2 linked regions of the Caldalkalibacillus thermarum genome follow. The protein of the gene in region 2 interacts with the protein of the main gene of each other region in a pairwise test. Links are inferred from orthologs where the notes say so. Each region holds a gene or a part of one and is shown on either strand. Other genes may lie near its edges. The genes, in order: IEW48_RS08955 and recA.

Evidence for each region.
Region 1: the proteins of recA (region 2) and IEW48_RS08955 interact in binary tests that used the Bacillus subtilis proteins (3 or more experiments, as listed by UniProt). The link is inferred for Caldalkalibacillus thermarum from one-to-one orthologs.

Annotation. Positions count from the first base shown.
Region 1 is NZ_BMKZ01000019.1:91-8,942, forward strand. The notes cover bases 33-2,972. They hold IEW48_RS08955 (YveK family protein), read right to left. Parts: upstream 1,908-2,972; coding sequence 1,158-1,907; downstream 33-1,157. Other genes in these bases: IEW48_RS08950 (CpsD/CapB family tyrosine-protein kinase), read right to left, coding at 473-1,168; IEW48_RS08960 (hypothetical protein), read right to left, coding at 2,096-2,245; fabZ (3-hydroxyacyl-ACP dehydratase FabZ), read right to left, coding at 2,410-2,844. Outside these bases: pgsA (CDP-diacylglycerol--glycerol-3-phosphate 3-phosphatidyltransferase), read right to left, coding at 3,007-3,543; IEW48_RS08975 (DNA-directed RNA polymerase subunit beta), read right to left, coding at 3,640-3,912; IEW48_RS08980 (flagellar hook-basal body protein), read right to left, coding at 3,938-4,798; IEW48_RS08985 (flagellar hook-basal body protein), read right to left, coding at 4,827-5,753; IEW48_RS08990 (rod shape-determining protein), read right to left, coding at 5,789-6,790; sporulation transcriptional regulator SpoIIID, read right to left, coding at 6,937-7,260; stage II sporulation protein SpoIIQ, read right to left, coding at 7,472-8,329; spoIID (stage II sporulation protein D), read right to left, coding at 8,426-8,852. UniProt on the Bacillus subtilis protein: Required for YwqD kinase activity. May bring YwqD and its substrates into contact. Probably involved in the regulation of capsular polysaccharide biosynthesis.
Region 2 is NZ_BMKZ01000002.1:50,002-59,270, forward strand. The notes cover bases 3,111-6,070. They hold recA (recombinase RecA), read right to left. Parts: upstream 5,139-6,070; coding sequence 4,083-5,138; downstream 3,111-4,082. Other genes in these bases: rny (ribonuclease Y), read right to left, coding at 3,111-3,179; IEW48_RS01365 (RecX family transcriptional regulator), read right to left, coding at 3,374-4,018; IEW48_RS01375 (competence/damage-inducible protein A), read right to left, coding at 5,292-6,070. In the rest of the region: stage V sporulation protein SpoVS, read right to left, coding at 321-581; IEW48_RS01355 (TIGR00282 family metallophosphoesterase), read right to left, coding at 703-1,506; more of rny, read right to left, coding at 1,626-3,110; more of IEW48_RS01375, read right to left, coding at 6,071-6,548; pgsA (CDP-diacylglycerol--glycerol-3-phosphate 3-phosphatidyltransferase), read right to left, coding at 6,632-7,216; IEW48_RS01385 (helix-turn-helix domain-containing protein), read right to left, coding at 7,388-8,278; IEW48_RS01390 (DUF3388 domain-containing protein), read right to left, coding at 8,284-9,096; IEW48_RS01395 (DUF3243 domain-containing protein), read right to left, coding at 9,254-9,269. UniProt on the Bacillus subtilis protein: Multifunctional protein involved in homologous recombination, DNA repair and competence.

The sequences.
Region 1 (8,852 bases), on a different replicon or contig from region 2:
CTTTTCCGGGAAGATCCAGTGCGTCTTTCTTTTGAAGGGCTTGCTACAGATTTTTCTTGCTAAACACCAGGAGAAAAAGGAATTTGAAAAGCGCCAGGCAAGTCCATCCGCAATCTTTCACAAAATTGGACTTTTTGAGTAGAGAGCCAATCCGCTGTTCTTTGAAAAAACGATCCACTCTTGAAAGAAGTTGCTGGTCAGAAGCCGAGGAATTTGGTACGATAGACATGAAAAACATCCTTTCCTTGGTAAGTGTTAGTGATAGCAACTTCATTTTACCAAAGGATTGGGTGTTTTTCGCGTTTTTTGGCCAAATTCCCCAGTTAAATCAAGGGATTCTCGTGTTTTTCAAGGTGCGAAAGTTGAGAATAATAACCTATAGTTATTCAAAAAAGAAATTTTAGCCCGCTGCGTAAGGTGTGTATGGTAGCGAGTTCTAAAATTCGATGCTGCAGCAACATGCTCCCATACCTTATCGTTCACCGTAATAGTAATAATAATAGCTGTTGCCGGAAAGTTTGCGGTTATTTAAGACACAGCCTATGATGTTGGCTTGCACTGTTTCTAGTAAACTCTTAGCCTTTACAGCCAATTCCTGATTGGTTTTTCCTGAGCTGACAACCAGAATGACACCATCCACTTGGCTGGCCAAAATCTGTGCATCTGTTACGGCTATCACCGGCGGTGTATCAAACAGCACCACATCATATTTCGTTTGGGCTTCTTCAATAAGCGCTTTCATCCGCTTAGAGCCCAACAGCTCTGCCGGGTTGGGCGGAATAGGCCCTGAGGTCAAGACATCCAGCCCTTCCACATCCGTATCAGTCTTGATCACATCCTCCAGTGTGGCAGTGCCGGAGATGACATTGGTCAAACCTTCATTATTCAGAAAGCGGAAGGTATGGTTCACCGTTGGTTTGCGCATATCTGCATCCACCAGCAGAACAGCTTTGCCCGCTTGGGCCAGGGTAATAGCCAAGTTAGCTGAAACGATGGACTTTCCTTCTCCCGGTCCGCTACTGGTCACCATCAGGGTGCGCAGTTCCTTATCCACGCTGGCAAATTGGATATTGGTTCTTAAGGTGCGAAAAGCTTCCGAAATCGGTGACTTGGGATCCTGCAGGGTAATCAGTGAGCGTCGTTTATGTGCAGATTGTCTAGACTTCAACTTGTTCTCCTCCTACTTGCCGGCTGTGCCGCACCCGGGCTGTTTGGGCAGCAGGTTCCTCCATCTGGCCAATGGTGCCCAAGACAGGCAGTCCCAGAACGCGCTCCACATCTTGCTCGGTTTTAATGGTATTATCCAGGTACTCCAGCAAGAAAGCCAAGCCAACGGCTGTCATTAAACCCACCACACCGGCAATGGCCATGTTCAGCACCGGCTTGGGTTTAACCGGTGTTGGGTTGTCGGACACTTTCGCTTCGGCCATAATGTGCACGTTATCGACATTCATCAAGTTGACAATTTCCCGCTGAAACGTTTCAGCCACGGCATTGGCAATATAGACAGCCTGCTCCAGGCTGGGGTCCGTCACCGTAATGGCCATCACTTGAGAATCCCGTACGGCACTGACGTTAATTTGCTCATCCAGTTCTGTATAGGTTTTGTCCAGGTTGTAACGTTCAATCACCAGCTCCAGGATGCGCGGACTTTTAATGACCACTTGATAGGTATTCATCAGTTCAATGTTAGTGCGGATATCCCCCTGATTAATTTCATTGCCTGGGCGGCTCTGGTTAACCAGAATCTCCGCTTTGGCCTCGTATTGGGGCGTGATGATAAAGTAGCTGACAATGCCGCTCACCAAAACAGCCACCGCGGTTATGAGGGTAATCAAGGATAATCTTTTTCTCAAAATAGCAAACAATTCCCTTAAATCCAGCTCTTGCACTTCCCGGTTCTCCATAGTACGCCTCCATCTCTCATTTCTTGAAGAATCATAGCATTAGATCAGTTTCCCTTTATAAGACTCATGTCCATTGTAAACAACTTCCTCTGCATTTTCTAGTCTTTTTTTCCCAAATTGCCTTAATGGCCTGCAAGAAGTCCATAAACATGTCCACATCAATATAATCGGCATGATGGCGAAATTGTTTAGCGCTTTTCGGCTGCAAACTGGCCTAACTGGGCCAACTGGGGCCGAATGGCCGGAATCCACTGCCAATCACTCAGTTCATCATGGGAAGGCGAGGCATTGACAAGGTGGACACTCATGGCCACATAGCCCAGGCGAACAAGGGTCATGGTCATCATCCGTTCTTAAGCTTGTCCTATGGATTAGGATGTCCCTGTATCCAGTGTTTTATGGAGAATTGCAAACCAGACGTGATGCACATAAAAACCGCCCGGCGGCGGCCACAACAATTAAATTTATTTAAAGACCTGGTAAAAATTGTCTTAAAACGCGGTTAATTCTGCTTCTCTCCCAGGGCAAACATCAGGTCACCCTCAGCCACAATCTGGTCGTTTACTTTGGCCACGCCATGCCCTTTGCCGATAGAGCCCCGCACCCGGGTCAGCTCCACTTCCAGGTGCAAGGTATCGCCCGGCTTCACCTGCCCTTTGAAGCGGAAGTTGTCAATCCCGGCAAAGAAGGCAATCCGGCCCCGGTTCTCTTCTTTTTTCAGGATGGCCACGGCACCCACCTGGGCCAGCGCTTCCACAATCAGCACCCCGGGCATGACGGGGTAATCGGGAAAGTGGCCGCTGAAAAAGTGTTCATTGGCCGTCACATTTTTAAGACCGACCGCCCGCTTTCCTTCTTCCACCTCCAGGATACGGTCCACCAGCAAAAAGGGATAACGGTGGGGGATGATCTCTTTAATCTGTTCAATATCCAGCATGTCCATGTCTCCTCTCTGAACCAGGATAAAATTTGAGCCTGGGCCAAAATCAGGTGACCAACCTAAGGTATAAAGCCTCATCAGGCGTGCAGACTATGAAATGTCCCCGCTTTCCATGGGAAGTTGGGGTTCACATAAAGGAGTCTCCCAGCTAACAGCTGGTTACTGGGGGGCTCTTTTCACGTTGGGCTCCATGCGCAGATAGGTGTACAGGTAATTCAAGCTGGTAATGATGGAAAACCCAATGGCCGCCCACAAGCCTTCCCGGTAGTAAGGCAGCTGGAACATAATCATCAAAAAGACTATATAATACAGGACCGTGGTGGCCTTGCCCAGCCAGTTGGCCGCCGGCACTTTTCTTTTGCCCCGAAAATGAACAAACATGGAAACTAAGATCATGCCCAGATCCCGGCTGAAAAAGACACCGGCCGCCAACCAGGAGATGCGTCCGTCAATGACAAAGGCCAGAATCACGGTAATCATCATCAGCTTATCCGCCAACGGGTCTAGCAGTTTGCCCGTCTCGGTGACCTGCTGTGTCCTGCGGGCCAGATAGCCGTCCAGCATATCGCTCACACCGGCCAGAATCAGTACGGCAAAGGCCAGCAGATTGGCATAATCCACACCTGAGAAAAAAGCGATCCAAAACAGCGGTATGAAAAAAAAACGGGTAACCGTAATCAGATTGGGTACATTCATAGCGTCCTTCCTCTCTCTGCGCCATAGCAGAAAAACTTCGGCCGTGCTACCGAAGTTCCTTCAGTTAAGTGATGTATATGTTCTACCTCGGTCGTTTTAATCCTTAAAGACAAGATTGTAGATATGTTTCCAGGTCTCGATGTTTATCACCAGCCGCAAGTCTTCCTTGCCGAGCACCCCAAAGCCAACGATCAGCCCGGCCACAAGCGTGGCAAAAAAGCAGAAGAAAATAAACAGCCACTTGGCCATAAACAGTAAGATACGCTGCCGGAGCGGACGCTTGCGCACCAGCATGATCTTTTTCTTTTTTTCCTTTCCTTGTTTTTTCTCCTTCTCTAGCTGTTGTCGCTCTTCCTGCTGAGTCCCCATTTAGAATTTCCCCTTCATCAAGGGCTTATGCACGAATCGAATTGGCCAAGCCCAGCATCTCATCGGCAATGGAGATGGAACGGGCCTTAAGTTGCATCAGGCGCTGGGCAGCCATCACCTGGGTCATCTCCTGGGTCAGGTCTACGTTTGAGGTTTCCAGTGCCCCCTGGCGCAAACGGATGGTGCGCTCCGCCGGATCCTGTTGGGCCAGGTTCAGCACTTCAATCTCTGCTTCCTCCCCAGGCCAGCGGAAACGGTTCTCACCCATGGCTACGAGCTGATCAGGCCGCTCGATATAGGCCAAGCCCAGGACATATTCCACACGGTTCTCGGGTGTTTGGGCCTGATAGGCCGCAAGTGTTCCATCTTCCCTGAGCTCTATTGTATCATAATGGGCCGGAAATGTAATCTGCCCGCCGTCTGCTGCCAAAAGCGGCGAACCGTCAGCCGCCACCAGCCGCACAAAGCCAGCCAGATCAGGATGGGGGGCCAGGTGGAAACGTCCGTCCCGGGTATAGACCACTTCCTGTTGTCCGCCACCCGCTTCAGCATTGTTGATCGATGCCAGGCAGAACCAGGCGTGGGGACCTTCAATCATAAAATCGAGCGGACGGTTTGTGATGATCATGCCGCCTTGCTCGGTGCGCAAGAGGGTTTGGCTGACGCGGCCCCCATGTCCGAGACGCACCCCGTAAGGCGTCAGGCGGCCCGCTTCCTGCCGGAGATGGGGCTGGTTGTGGAGCTGGCGGGTTAACAGATCCTGAAAAGCCGCTTCTCTCCGTTTAAAACCGGCTGTATTGAGATTGGCCAGATTGTGGGCATGGGTATCCACTTTAAGCTGTAATTGGCGCAAAGTGGCTGCTGAGGTCAGCATGACGCGGTTCATGACAGGATTCCCCCCTCTCCTTCAGTCATTAATACAACTTGCCAATCTGGTTGGCCGCCAGCTCCATGTTACGGTCATACGTTTGCAACACCTTTTGATTGGCTTCATACAGGCGGTAGTGCATCAACATCTGGGTCATGGTCTGGGTCACATCCACGTTGGACTGCTCAAGGAAGCCCTGTTTAAGGGCAAACGGGATCCCTCCTGGATTGGCCGGGTCAGTTAAAAAGGGAACATTGGCGGCCAATTGCGGTTCGGCAAAGGGTTCCTCTCCTTCTCCTCCCGGCCAGCGCCACAGGCCATGCCTCTCCCGGATCAAGCGTTCAGGGTGTTCCGTGTACCCCAGCCACAACCGGGGCTCAGGATTCACATCCGCCGGGGCACCACCAGCGGCCTGGGGATCAAGGAGCACCCGCCCGTCTTCTGAGATCACCAGCCGGTCATGGCCGGCATAGATGGGATTGAGCGTCTCATCCAGCACATAATAACCTTCGGGTGTGACCAGATAACCGTCCTGGTCCAGTACAAATTGACCGTTGCGGGTATAGCGGATCTCACCGTCTCCCGCTTGTACAGCGAAGAAAAGGTGTCCCCGGCGTCCCGTCTCAGGATTGGGGGGCAAGTATTGGTCCACAATAGCCACATCCAGAGCCCGCCCTGTTTCCTGGAGCGGCCCCTGTCCAAAGCGGGGGATGCTTTCCTGCATGTACACCCCGGTATGTAACGTGCCAATGGGTGTTTCCAGACGCCCTCCCCTTCCCGGCTGACTGCGGCCGGCCCGGGACGAAGGGGAAGCCTCCAAGCGCTGAAGCAGCATTTCTGGAAACGAACGTACCGCTGCCCGGTCCTGTTTAAAGCCGGGTGTCTGGGCATTAGCCAAGTTGTGGCTCAATATCTCCTGCACCCGTTCAGCGGCAATCATGCCAGATGCAGCGCTGTAGATTCCTTTAAACATGCTCTCCTCTCCCTTTCAGTCTCATGGCTTAGAGCTTAAACCAGTGCTTTTTTGGGGATGCGGTCTAAGTTTTCTAACATGAGGCCTGTCCCCTTGGCGACGCAGGTCATCGGGTCGTCTGCCACCAGCACAGGCACTTGCAGGACGTCAGCCAACAGCATGTCCATGCCGTACAGCAAGGCGCCCCCGCCGGTGAGCATGATGCCTCTGTCAATAATATCGGCCGCCAATTCCGGCGGCGTCCGCTCCAGTACGCCTCTGGCCGCCGTAATGACCTGCTCGACCGGTTCATTTAAGGCCTCATAAATCTCACCCGATGTCACCGTCACCGTTTTGGGCAAACCGGAGACCAGATCCCGCCCGCGGATGTCCATCTCTTCCTGACGGGCATCAGGAAATACAGTAGCGATCTTATGCTTCACGTCTTCTGCGGTGCGCTCCCCGACCAACAGCTTGTACTTCCGTTTAATAAAGTGCTGTATGGCTTGATCGAACTTGTCCCCTGCCACCTTGATAGAAGAGGCGGTGACAATGTCTCCCATGGAGAGCACGGCAATATCCGTTGTACCACCGCCAATATCGACAACCATATTTCCACTAGGTTGGAAAATGTCCATGCCCGCACCAATGGCTGCCACTTTCGGTTCCTCTTCTAAAAAGACGCGTTTGGCGCCGCTTTTTTCGGCTGCTTCACGAATCGCTTTTTGTTCCACGGAGGTAATGTTGGTTGGACAACAGATCAATATGCGCGGAGAGCTGAAAAAGCCCCTGACCCCGATTTTTTGCAAGAAATGTTTCAGCATGTCTTCCGTTATGTCAAAATCAGCGATGACGCCGTCTTTCAAGGGGCGAATGGCTACTATATTTCCTGGTGTCCGTCCGACCATCCGTCGGGCTCCTTCCCCAACAGCCAGCACTTTCCCTGTGTTTTTGTCAACAGCCACAACACTGGGTTCATTCAGCACAATCCCTTTGCCCTTAATATGAATCAACACGTTGGCCGTTCCCAGATCGATGCCAATGTCTCGACTGAACATCTTTATTGCCCTCCCTGTATATCCACTAACCTTGGTTCTCCCGTTGTCATATCTTGGCTTAAATATGTATGAATATATATTTCGCAATCCGTTCAGGGAATTCCTTTTTTCTGACGTTAAAAATTTGCCATTTTGCGTCGAATTTTTTAATTTGTGTACGAACGTGCTTTTTCGTTTTCCTGGGCGTTGACGACAGCCGTTTGTCCTTTAGTCTGCTGCTTTTTCTCACGCTTATACTTGATTTTGGTTGCTTCCCCTCCCCGTAAATGGCGCACGGATTTGTGATATTCCAGTATCTTTTTCACCTCGTTAGCCAGTTCGGGATTGATTTCGGGCAGCCGTTCGGTCAGATCTTTGTGCACTGTGCTTTTGGATACACCAAATGCTTTGGCAATTTGGCGAACCGTGTCCCTGGTTTCCACGATGTGCAGACCGATTTTTAAGGTTCGCTCCTTGATGTAATCCTGCACTCCCCTCGCCTCCTGTACGTTTAATCTGATACATTATATTTGCCAAAAAAGTCAGATATGCTTTAAATCCAAGCCTGACAAGCCAAAAACATGATTTTCTCTTAAAATTAAAAGGCCTGAAAAAGCTTGTCCCAATGCAAAGGGATGCTTTTTCAGGCTTTATATGGTAAAAGGGGGGAATTACGGTTTGAAGCTGTTTGTCGTGCCGCTGTTATTCTCCGTCTTGGGCATCGGTTTGCCGAGAGGCAGCATCATCTTGTTCATCATCTTGTTCGCGGGCGGCATCTTCCGCTTGAGGCGTTTCTTCCTTCTCCGTCTCTTCCGTGTCGGTCATATCAGACAAGAAGTTGTAGGGATTAACCGGAACCCCGTTTTCTTTAACCTGGAAGTGGACGTGTACACCTAAGTCTTGCTTGAAGATGCTGCGCCCGGCGCGTCCTAAGAGCTCACCCTGCTTCACCTGGTCACCTTCAGCCACTTGTACGTCCTCCAACCCTTGATAAACGGTAACCAGCCCGTTCTCATGCTCCAGTTCCACAAAGTAGCCGACCAGAGGATCTTTATCGGCTTTTGTCACGGTGCCGGACAGAGCGGCTACCACATCAAAGGTTTCCCCGCCTTTGTGGGCGAAATCGAGGCCCTGGTTGGGGTGGAAAGAACGCTCATACTGCACCATGGCGTTCAGTTGCTCCTCTTCACTGGCCTCATCGTCAAAGAAGCCCAGGACGACCTGGATGTCGTCACCAACGGCCACAGGCCAGATCATTTCTTCTGACGGACCAGTGACAGGCAGTGCATCAGGATCAAGGTAACCTTCTTCATCGGTCAGGCCCTCTTGCGTCTCCCCTTCACTTTCATAGCCGATGGATTCATACAGTTCATCTGAGTCAAGGGCGTAATCTAAGTTGTTGTTCTGATACCAGGTGATAAGCGCAAGGATGAGGGCTGCTGCCGCTAAGTAGACGGCCGGAAAAAACCATTTCTTTTTGATTAGTTTTTTCCAGAGTGAAGAAGGAATGGGAGTCTCTTCTTCACGTTGAGAAGACAGTTTGTTTTGGTCTTCTTTCATTGTTCATCACCTCAGCAACCATTATTGCCATTTTTAACCGCTTTATACGTTGCTGAGGCAAAATTTTTTTATTATTCCCCCGGCTTATGGTTATATTTATTTTTTCACAATCCACTGGCGGTAATCTTCAATGGCTACATCCTGATAATAATACCGGACAATGTCATCGGCTGTATAGCCTTCTTTGGCCATGCCGTTGGCGCCGTACTGGCTCAGGCCTACCCCGTGGCCGTAACCAGCGGTGGTAATCACCACTTCGTTGCCTGCTATGGTCCACTGAAAATCGGAGGAAGGCAACCCCAACAGCTCCCGGATCTCTCTGCCTGTAAAGGTGCGGTCACCCACCTGTACTTCTTTGACCCGCTGCCCTTCGGTGCGGGACACTATTTCGGCAAAGGGCTGGCCGCTGGAGGCGGGCAGAGACAGCTGAACCCCCAGTTTTTGCTGAAACTCGTCCAGACTGAAGCGCATCTGTTGCTCAAAGCGGGGGGATTCCTTGTCCCAAGGGCTTTCCACACTGCGC
Region 2 (9,269 bases):
AATAAAAATAAATATTATAGAAAAATAGAAAACTGCTTGGAAAACTACTTTTTAAACTTTTACAATTGTAGACTTATCGGCCTAAAATTGCAACCCTTTTCATTTAAAAAAAGGCCGATTTTCATCTGTTGATTTTCATCTATTATTATTGTAACGTATTTTTTTTATTATTGTAACGTATTTTTTTAAATTGCTCTATACTCTTGATTCATCCTTTTTTCAGTCGCAATTAGATTTAAATGAGCATGGTTTTTTTAGAAAAACCACTATCTGAAAACAGAAACCTGCCTGCCCTAAAAGGCAGACAGGTCCCCACAGGATTATCTAGGTTCCACAATCAGTTTAATCGCCGTCCGTTCTTCTCCATCAATCAAAATATCAGTAAAAGCAGGAATGCAAATGAGATCAATACCACTTGGTGCTACAAATCCTCTTGCAATTGCTACGGCTTTTACCGCTTGGTTAAGTGCACCGGCACCAATCGCCTGAATTTCAGCGGAGCCACGTTCTCTCAACACACCAGCAAGTGCACCAGCTACAGAATTAGGGTTAGATTTTGCTGAAACTTTTAACACTTCCATGATTTGTTCCTCCTCATTTAGTGTGATGTTTGATATCACTTCTAAATACTATTCGCGATGGCCGGTAATAATTCCTGCTTTTGGACTTAAAAATTCTAAATTTTTTTCCTTTTGGTTGTTGCTATTGATCAGAATTGAAGGGATGGTCATCATCAATCCGGATCCGCACAATATCAAGCCCTCTTCCCGTTTCACTGTCGATGGTAATCAATACGGCATTCAATTGGACAGGACCTTGTTTTAAAACCTCGAAGCGGGCGGGTAATGCGGTCAAAAACCGGTATAAAACCGCTTCTTTTTTCATGCCCAGAATACCATTGCGGGGACCTGTCATGCCTACATCTGTTATGTAAGCGGTTTGCTTAGGCAACAGGCGCTCATCGGCTGTCTGGACATGGGTATGGGTGCCTACCACTGCGGACACTCTTCCGTCCAAGTACCATCCCATCGCTTCCTTTTCACTTGTGGCCTCAGCATGAAAATCTACGAAAATAATGGGTGTTTCTTTTTTAACCAGATCAATTAATTCATCAGCTTTTCGGAACGGACAATCAATGGCTGGTAAAAAAGTGCGTCCTTGAAGATTGATCACCGCTATTTTGTGCTGGTTTACATTTAGAATTGTATATCCTCTTCCCGGAGCTCCCTCCGGAAAGTTTGCGGGGCGAATCACATTGGTGGCTTGCTCCAAGAAGTCTCCTGTATCTTTTTGATCCCAAGTATGATTACCCAGTGTAATGACCTGGGCCCCAACTTCAAATAATTGCTTGGCAATTTTTTCTGTAATCCCCTTTCCGCCCGCTGCATTCTCACCGTTAACAATTGTAACGGTTGGCTGGTATTTAGCTTTAAGCTTTGGCAAGTACTTATTAACCATGTCCCTGCCGGGCGAACCAACAATATCGCCAATAAACAAAACCTTCATGGATTCCCTCCTTTATTACTTTAATTTTATTATATTTTAGCAGTCGAGTCGAAAAAAATATTTTAGCAGTCGAAAAAATAAAGTGGCACTTAGGCCACTTTATTTTTTTACCCTCTGCTTTATTTTGCATATTCCACCGCTCGCGTTTCACGGATGACAGTGACCTTGATATGGCCGGGATAATCCAGTTCAGCCTCAATTTTTTTACTGATTTCCCGGGCCAGCTGATAAGCTTCAAGGTCGTCAACCATATCTGGTTTAACCAATATCCGTACTTCACGGCCAGCTTGAATCGCGTAAGATTTCTCTACACCCTCAAATGATTCAGTAATTTCCTCTAATTTTTCCAGACGTTTAAGGTATGTTTCCAGTGTTTCACGCCGTGCTCCTGGCCGTGCAGCAGAAAGGGCGTCAGCAGCCCCAACTAAGGCGGCAATGACCGAAGCGGGCTCCACATCTCCGTGGTGGGAAGCAATCCCGTCAATCACCACTTCAGGTTCATTGTACTTTTTGGCCAATTCAATACCAATCTCCACATGACTGCCTTCCACTTCATGGTCGATGGCTTTACCAATATCATGCAACAAGCCAGCCCGCTTAGCCAGGTTCACATCTTCCCCTAACTCAGCAGCCATCAGGCCCGTTAAGAAGGCCACTTCCATGGAGTGTTTAAGCACATTTTGGCCATAGCTTGTTCTAAAGTGCAAACGTCCCAGGATTTTAATAAGGTCAGGATGAAGACCATGAACACCCGTTTCAAAGGTGGCTTGTTCGCCGTAGTTACGGATACGTTCATCCACCTCACGGCGTGCTTTTTCCACCATCTCTTCTATTCGTGCCGGATGGATGCGTCCATCAGCAACCAATTTCTCCAGTGCCGTTTTGGCAATCTCTCGACGAATCGGATCAAAGCCTGACAAAATAACCGCTTCAGGCGTATCATCAATAATCAGATCAATACCCGTCAATGTTTCCAACGTCCGGATGTTACGTCCCTCACGGCCGATAATCCGGCCCTTCATTTCATCGTTAGGCAGATTGACAACCGATACCGTTGTCTCTGCCACATGATCGGCAGCACAACGCTGTATGGCTAATGATAAAATTTTCCTGGCTTTTTTCTCTGCCTCCTCTTTTGCTTGTGTTTCAATCTCTTTCGCTAACATGGCGGCTTCATGCCGGACTTCTTTCTCCACATTGGAGAGAATAATCTGTTTGGCTTCCTCATGACTCAAATTAGCGATGCGTTCCAGCTCTGCCTGCTGTTCTTTATATAATGCTTCTACTTTGCTTTCCATCTCTTCAACTTGCCGTTGCCTTTGGCTGAGGGATTCTTCTTTTTGCTCCAGAGCATTTAATTTGCGGTCCAGCGCTTCTTCTTTGTGGATGATCCGGCGCTCTTGTTGTTGAATTTCTTGTCGGCGCAGTTTAAACTCTTCCTCCGCTTCCGAGCGAATCTTAAACGCTTCATCTTTCGCTTCCAAGATTGTTTCTTTCTTTAACCTTTCGGCTTCCTTTTTAGCGTCATCTATGATTTGCTCAGCAGCTGATTCGGCACTTTTAATTTTTGCCTCAGCAATCGATTTGCGAATCAAGTACCCAGCACCTACACCGACAGCAACTGAGACCAGCAAAATGGAGATGCCTGGGAGCAAGGAAATCGTTATCGTCATCATTTCACCTCCTCTTGCACTCATTGCTGGCTCGGTGACTCCCTCTCATACGGTTACGTCCATCCATGCACCATGTTTTTGGCAAAAAAAAGAAAAAAGCTCTCTGTCAACTATGTTTGTCTGGCTGTGCACACAATAAATGTGCATTATAATTGTATATTTGTCCCAACATCATGTCAAGTTGATGGGTCCGGCTAACAATCTTCCTGTTCCTCATCTACAAGGTGTTTACAGACCCTTTCAATCACATGTGACGGATATCCCCTCCGGCTAAGGTAAGTGAATAGTTTGTATTTCCGTAATTTTGGATCTGAACTGTCATACTTTTTCGCCCGTTTTTTGGCCAGAGTAAAACAGGCCTCATACTCAGCTTCCTGATCCATCTGCTCTAATGCCCGCTGGATAACAGACTCTTCAATTCCTTTTTCTTTCAATTCCTGACGGAGAAGATAGCGCCCTTTATGTTTGGTTTTCACCCGTTCCTCTATCCATTGCCAAGCAAAGGCTTCATCATCCAGGTAACCTTCATTGATCCACTTTTGTACTACTTCTTCTATCAGCTCCTGGTCAAACCCTTTCTGCTGGAGATAACTTCTCATTTCGAACGTTGTACGGGGACGATAGCTGAGCAAGCGCAAACCAGCATGTTCAATCTTTTTTTTCTCTTCCTCCCTTAGAATCTCCTGTAAGTCGGCCTGATTGACTTGCTTGCCTTTGAGCAGCCGTTTATCCACCAGAACGTCTTCATGAACCGAAAAAGCATATTCATCATTAAGATAAACATCATAGCGGTGAGCATCACGGCCATGCTGTTTAATTTTCGTTATTTTCCTGCTCATCACGATCACCTTTTTTCTTGTGGTGATTAAACAAAGAGAAGGGGGAGATTCCCCCTTCCAAACGTCATGAGTCTAAGTCAAGGGTCAATTCTTCCTTTACCTCTTGATTTTGGTTCTCAGGATAGGTGACAGCTTCCAGTCCAAAGTGTTGCCTGATTTTATTTTCGATTTCCAAACACAGGTCCGGATGTTCCACTAAGTATTGCTTGGCATTCTCGCGGCCCTGTCCTAATCGTTGATCATTATAAGAATACCAGGCCCCGCTTTTCTGAATAATATCCAGATCTGAAGCCATGTCCAGCACGCTGCCTTCACGGGAAATGCCCTCACCGTACATAATATCCACATCGCATGACTTGAAAGGCGGGGCCACTTTGTTTTTGACCACTTTGATTTTGGTCTTGTTACCGATCAGATCGTTCCCTTGTTTAATCGTCTCTGCTCTGCGCACGTCAAGGCGAATGCTGGCATAGAACTTTAAGGCACGCCCACCGGGAGTGGTTTCCGGGTTGCCAAACATCACGCCAACTTTTTCACGAATCTGGTTAATGAAGATGGCAATCGTTTTTGATTTGCTGATGGCTCCGGAAAGTTTGCGCAGAGCTTGGGACATAAGCCGGGCTTGCAAACCCACATGGGAATCTCCCATTTCCCCTTCGATCTCAGCTTTGGGAACCAGTGCTGCCACTGAGTCGATGACAATAATGTCAATAGCACCGCTGCGCACGAGAGCTTCAGCAATTTCCAAAGCTTGTTCCCCTGTATCAGGCTGAGACAGGAGCAACTCATCAATGTTAACCCCTAGGTTTTTGGCATATTGGGGGTCAAGGGCATGTTCAGCATCAATAAATGCAGCTTGTCCTCCCATTTTTTGGGCTTCGGCAATGGCATGCAAAGCCACCGTTGTCTTACCTGACGACTCAGGCCCATATATTTCTACAATCCGCCCCCGCGGATAGCCGCCTACACCTAAAGCAATATCCAAAGCAAGTGACCCGCTGGAAATAGTGGAGACTTGATTGTTAACGGCCGCCTCCCCCAATTTCATAATCGATCCTTTTCCAAACTGTTTCTCAATTTGACGCAAAGCCATGTCTAAGGCTGCCCGACGATCAGACATCATTCATCCAACTCTCCCTTGTCTTTAAATTTAAAATCCGTATGATTTCAACAGAGCTATGTATACCGAATATTCTCTTTAACAATTATCATACCCTCTTTTTGTCCATTTGCCAATAGCAAAATCGAACATTTATTCCCTCTTGAGACCATCTCAACCAGATTGGTTCCCTACCAGTTCTTTAACGGTTCTGATCAGGTAAAACAAAGCTAATTTAGCTGCCCGCGTTTGAACGGTGTGACGCAAGCCTCCCACATTCACTTTATAAACCCTTGTCTTATGTTCACCGGCCACACCGATAAACACCAGCCCCACCGGTTTTCCTTCCTGTTGCTCAGGGCCAGCTACGCCAGTAACTGACACTCCCAAGTCAGTTTTAAATTTTTTGCGCACCTCTTCAGCCAAAATTCGTGCCGTTCTTTCACTAATCGCGCCATCTTGGCCCAAAACTTCAGGAGGAACACCCAGCTCGCCCATTTTCACATCATTGGCATAGCAAACGATGCCCCCGGGAAACACCTGACTGGCTCCGCTTACCCGGGTGATAGAATGGCATACCAGTCCCCCGGTACAACTTTCCGCGGCAGCCACAGTAAGGTTGTTGTGATGCAACTGGCGGACAAGCACTTCTTCCAGTGTCTCCTCATCCCAGCCATACTGGTACTTCCCCACCCGCGCCTGGATTTCACGGATCAGACTGGCCATCTTCTGCTCCGCATCGGCTTTGCTTTTGGCGAAACTGGTGAGCCTTAAGGTTACTTCCCCTTCTTTGGCTAGCGGGGCAATGGTGGGATTGGTCTGGTTATTAATAAGATCTAAAAGCCGACTTTCGAGTGCTGACTCACCAATTCCGCAAAATCGCATCACTTTAGAGTGAACCACGTGTTGGTCAGGCGAAAGCTCTACAAGGTATGGACGGGCATATTTAAAGTACATCGGCTTCAGTTCGCCCGGCGGACCTGGGAACAGCAAATAATGAACCCCCTCATGTTTAACGGCCATTCCTGGGGCCAACCCGGTCTCATTGGGAAAGACACGGGCCCCATCAATAATCAGGGCCTGGCGCTTGTTATTCTCAGTCATCGGCACCTGTCTGGCTTCAAAAAAACGTTGAATCCTCTTCAGGGCTTGTGGCTCAAGCTTTAAGGAGCGTCCCACATGACGGGCCACCACCTCTTTGGTTAAATCATCCTTGGTCGGTCCCAGCCCCCCGGTTAAAAGCACCAGATCAGAGCGGGAATGGGCAATAGCCAGCTGTGCAGCCAAACGGTCGGGGTTGTCACCTACAACAGAATGAAAGTAAACAGAAATGCCCAGGGCATTTAGTTGTTCAGACAAAAACTGGGCGTTAGTATTGACGATTTGTCCCAACAGCAGCTCCGTACCAACCGCAATAATCTCCGCCTTCACACTTCCACTCCTCACATCTTAGTGGTTGACCCTCATTAAGTGTAAAAAAGACAAGGTGCCTGCCTCAACCTTGTCCGTGACTTTCATATCGACCTTTTAAATTGGATCACTTTTCGATTTTTAACAAAGTAATCAACTCCTGACCAAATCGTGACGATGACAGCCACCCACATGGCAAACGGCGCAAAGGGAATGCCAACGAGACTAAACGGAAAATTATTCAGCATAACAGCCACGATGGCAACAATTTGAGTCAGTGTTTTTAACTTGGCCAACGGGCTGGCTTCAATCACATGGCCCTCTGCTACCGCCACCAGCCGCAATCCTGTAACAGCAAACTCACGGCTGATAATCACGATGGCCATCCACCCTTCAATACTGCCTCGGTCCACCAAGGAAATTAAGGCTGCCGTAATCAATAATTTATCGGCTAAAGGATCTAAAAACTTGCCAAAATTAGTCACCATTTTCTTTTTGCGGGCAATATACCCGTCCAGGCCATCGGTACTGGCTGCAATAATAAAGACAACAGTGGCGATGATTTCAGAATATGTAATGGACACACCGGCAAAGGTGACCGAACCAAGGTCAAAGTGAATGAGCAAGAACAGCATGACGACTGGAACCAGAAAAACCCTGGCCAATGTAATTTTATTCGCTAGATTCATGCAGTTTTCCTCCAAGTCATCAAGGGCGGTGATGTAGGAAACGTCACTTGGTCACAGGACTTCAAGATACTGATATCAGTATAATATATGGGATATAGCATGTCAAAATACGGCAACATGTTTTAAAGAAAAAAAGAGCCATATTGGGGTTAGCAACATGGCTAAATAGTTTTACTCCGCCGGATTAAAGTTAATCACAATATGATGAACCTGGGACAGACCGGAGAGATCAACAGGCTGGTCATTAATATATAATTGTGCCCCAGGGGTATTGCCAAAGTGGAATCTTACTTGTTCGTAACTGGAAAGATCCCACTCCTTACTTGACCCTTGTGTCAGTAATAACTGATCTATTTCCTGACCAGCTGCTTCATCGTTTAAGCTATACCAAACATCCCCGTTTGCTGCCTCCAAGCGGACCACCATCTCTGTGGCATTCTCATATGTATAGTAAGTCCGGTTACCTTCTGTTTCCCCCCTTGTTAATACAGGCTCAAGGAACGCATTTTCTGCTTGTTGGACGGGCTCATTTTCAGACTGGTTTTCTTTACCGTTTTGTCCATTGGTTTCGGTTGCTCCTCCATTTTGTTCCTCTTCGCTCACCACTTCCCCGTCACTATCCACTCCGGGAGCATCATCCAGTGGTGCGCCTGCTTCAGGATTGATAAAGTTCACAGCAGAGATGTAGATCACAAACCCAATTAACAGTAAAAAGGCATAAAAAAGGAGATTGGAAACCCACTTTCCTCCTGCGGTTGAAGATGGCCTTCGGGTTCTGCGGCTCTTACGCTGGGGCGTCTGGACCAATTCTGTCGGAGTTTGGGGCACACGCGGAAGTTCATGGGAAAATTGCTCCAGCACCTGCTCAGGATTAAGCCCCAGTGCTTCGGCATAACTTTTGATGAACGCTCGGGCATAAAAAGCTCCGGGCAAAGCGTTGTACTCTCCTTTTTCAATGGCCTCCAGGTACCGCTTGCGAATCTTTGTCACTTCCTGGATTTCCTCCAGGGTCATCTTCTTCTCTTTCCGTGTCTCTTTCAGGTAGCGACCCAGTTCTGACAAAAGAGTCACCTCCAATCACTGTTAAAATTTGAAATCTGGGGGTCAATATCATAGGGCATCTCTTCGTTTTCATAGTTGCGCAACTCAATAATGAAGTCAAAATCCTCCAAACTGTATTCGGTGTAACGCACAAAAATATCGGGGTGTTCCACCACCTTAGTTGCATCCAGCCGCAAAACTTCCCTGAGCAGCGTCTGATGTTGTTCAGGCGCCCGTGTAGTGGAAACAATGCCATCAATAATAAAAACATGATCAGGTGAGAGCTCATCATCAGCCATTTGACTGCGAATGGTTTGTTTTAACAAGGTGGACGAAACAAAGGACCACCGTTTGTTGGCACAAACACTGGAGGCGACAATAGATTCCGTTTTGCCTACTCTCGGTCTTCCTCTGATCCCGATGAGTTGATGACCCTCTTTTTTGAAAATTTCAGCCAGGAAATCAACCAAGAGCCCTATCTCGTCACGGACAAAACGAAACGTTTTTTTATCATCGGCATCACGAGAGATGTAACGGCCGTGGCGAACGGCCAAACGGTCACGTAAGTGGGGATGGCGTAGTTTCGTAATGGAGATGTTATTGACCCTTTCTAACAGACTTCTTAACAACTCAATACGCTCGTCATCATCACTTTCCAAAATCATCCCCCGCCGGTTTAAGTCTACACCGTTAATGGTAATGATATTAATCTTTAGCATGCCTAACAGGGAGGAAATATCACCAAGCAACCCGGGGCGGTTTTCATGAATCAGATACTCCAAATACCATTCTTTTTTCTCTGGTTTCTCATCAGCCACACTGATCAACCCTTCCAGCATTTTCAATGTACTACTAATGTACTATCGACACTATTCTACACAATGAGAAGAGTTCCTGCTACTTTAGTTGAAAAATTTTTGGATAAAATGACAAACAGATAAACGCCCTTTCTGGCGAAAGAGCGTTTATGCTGAGTCTCAACTTGGTTTCTTGCAGTTAGTGCGTCGTGCCT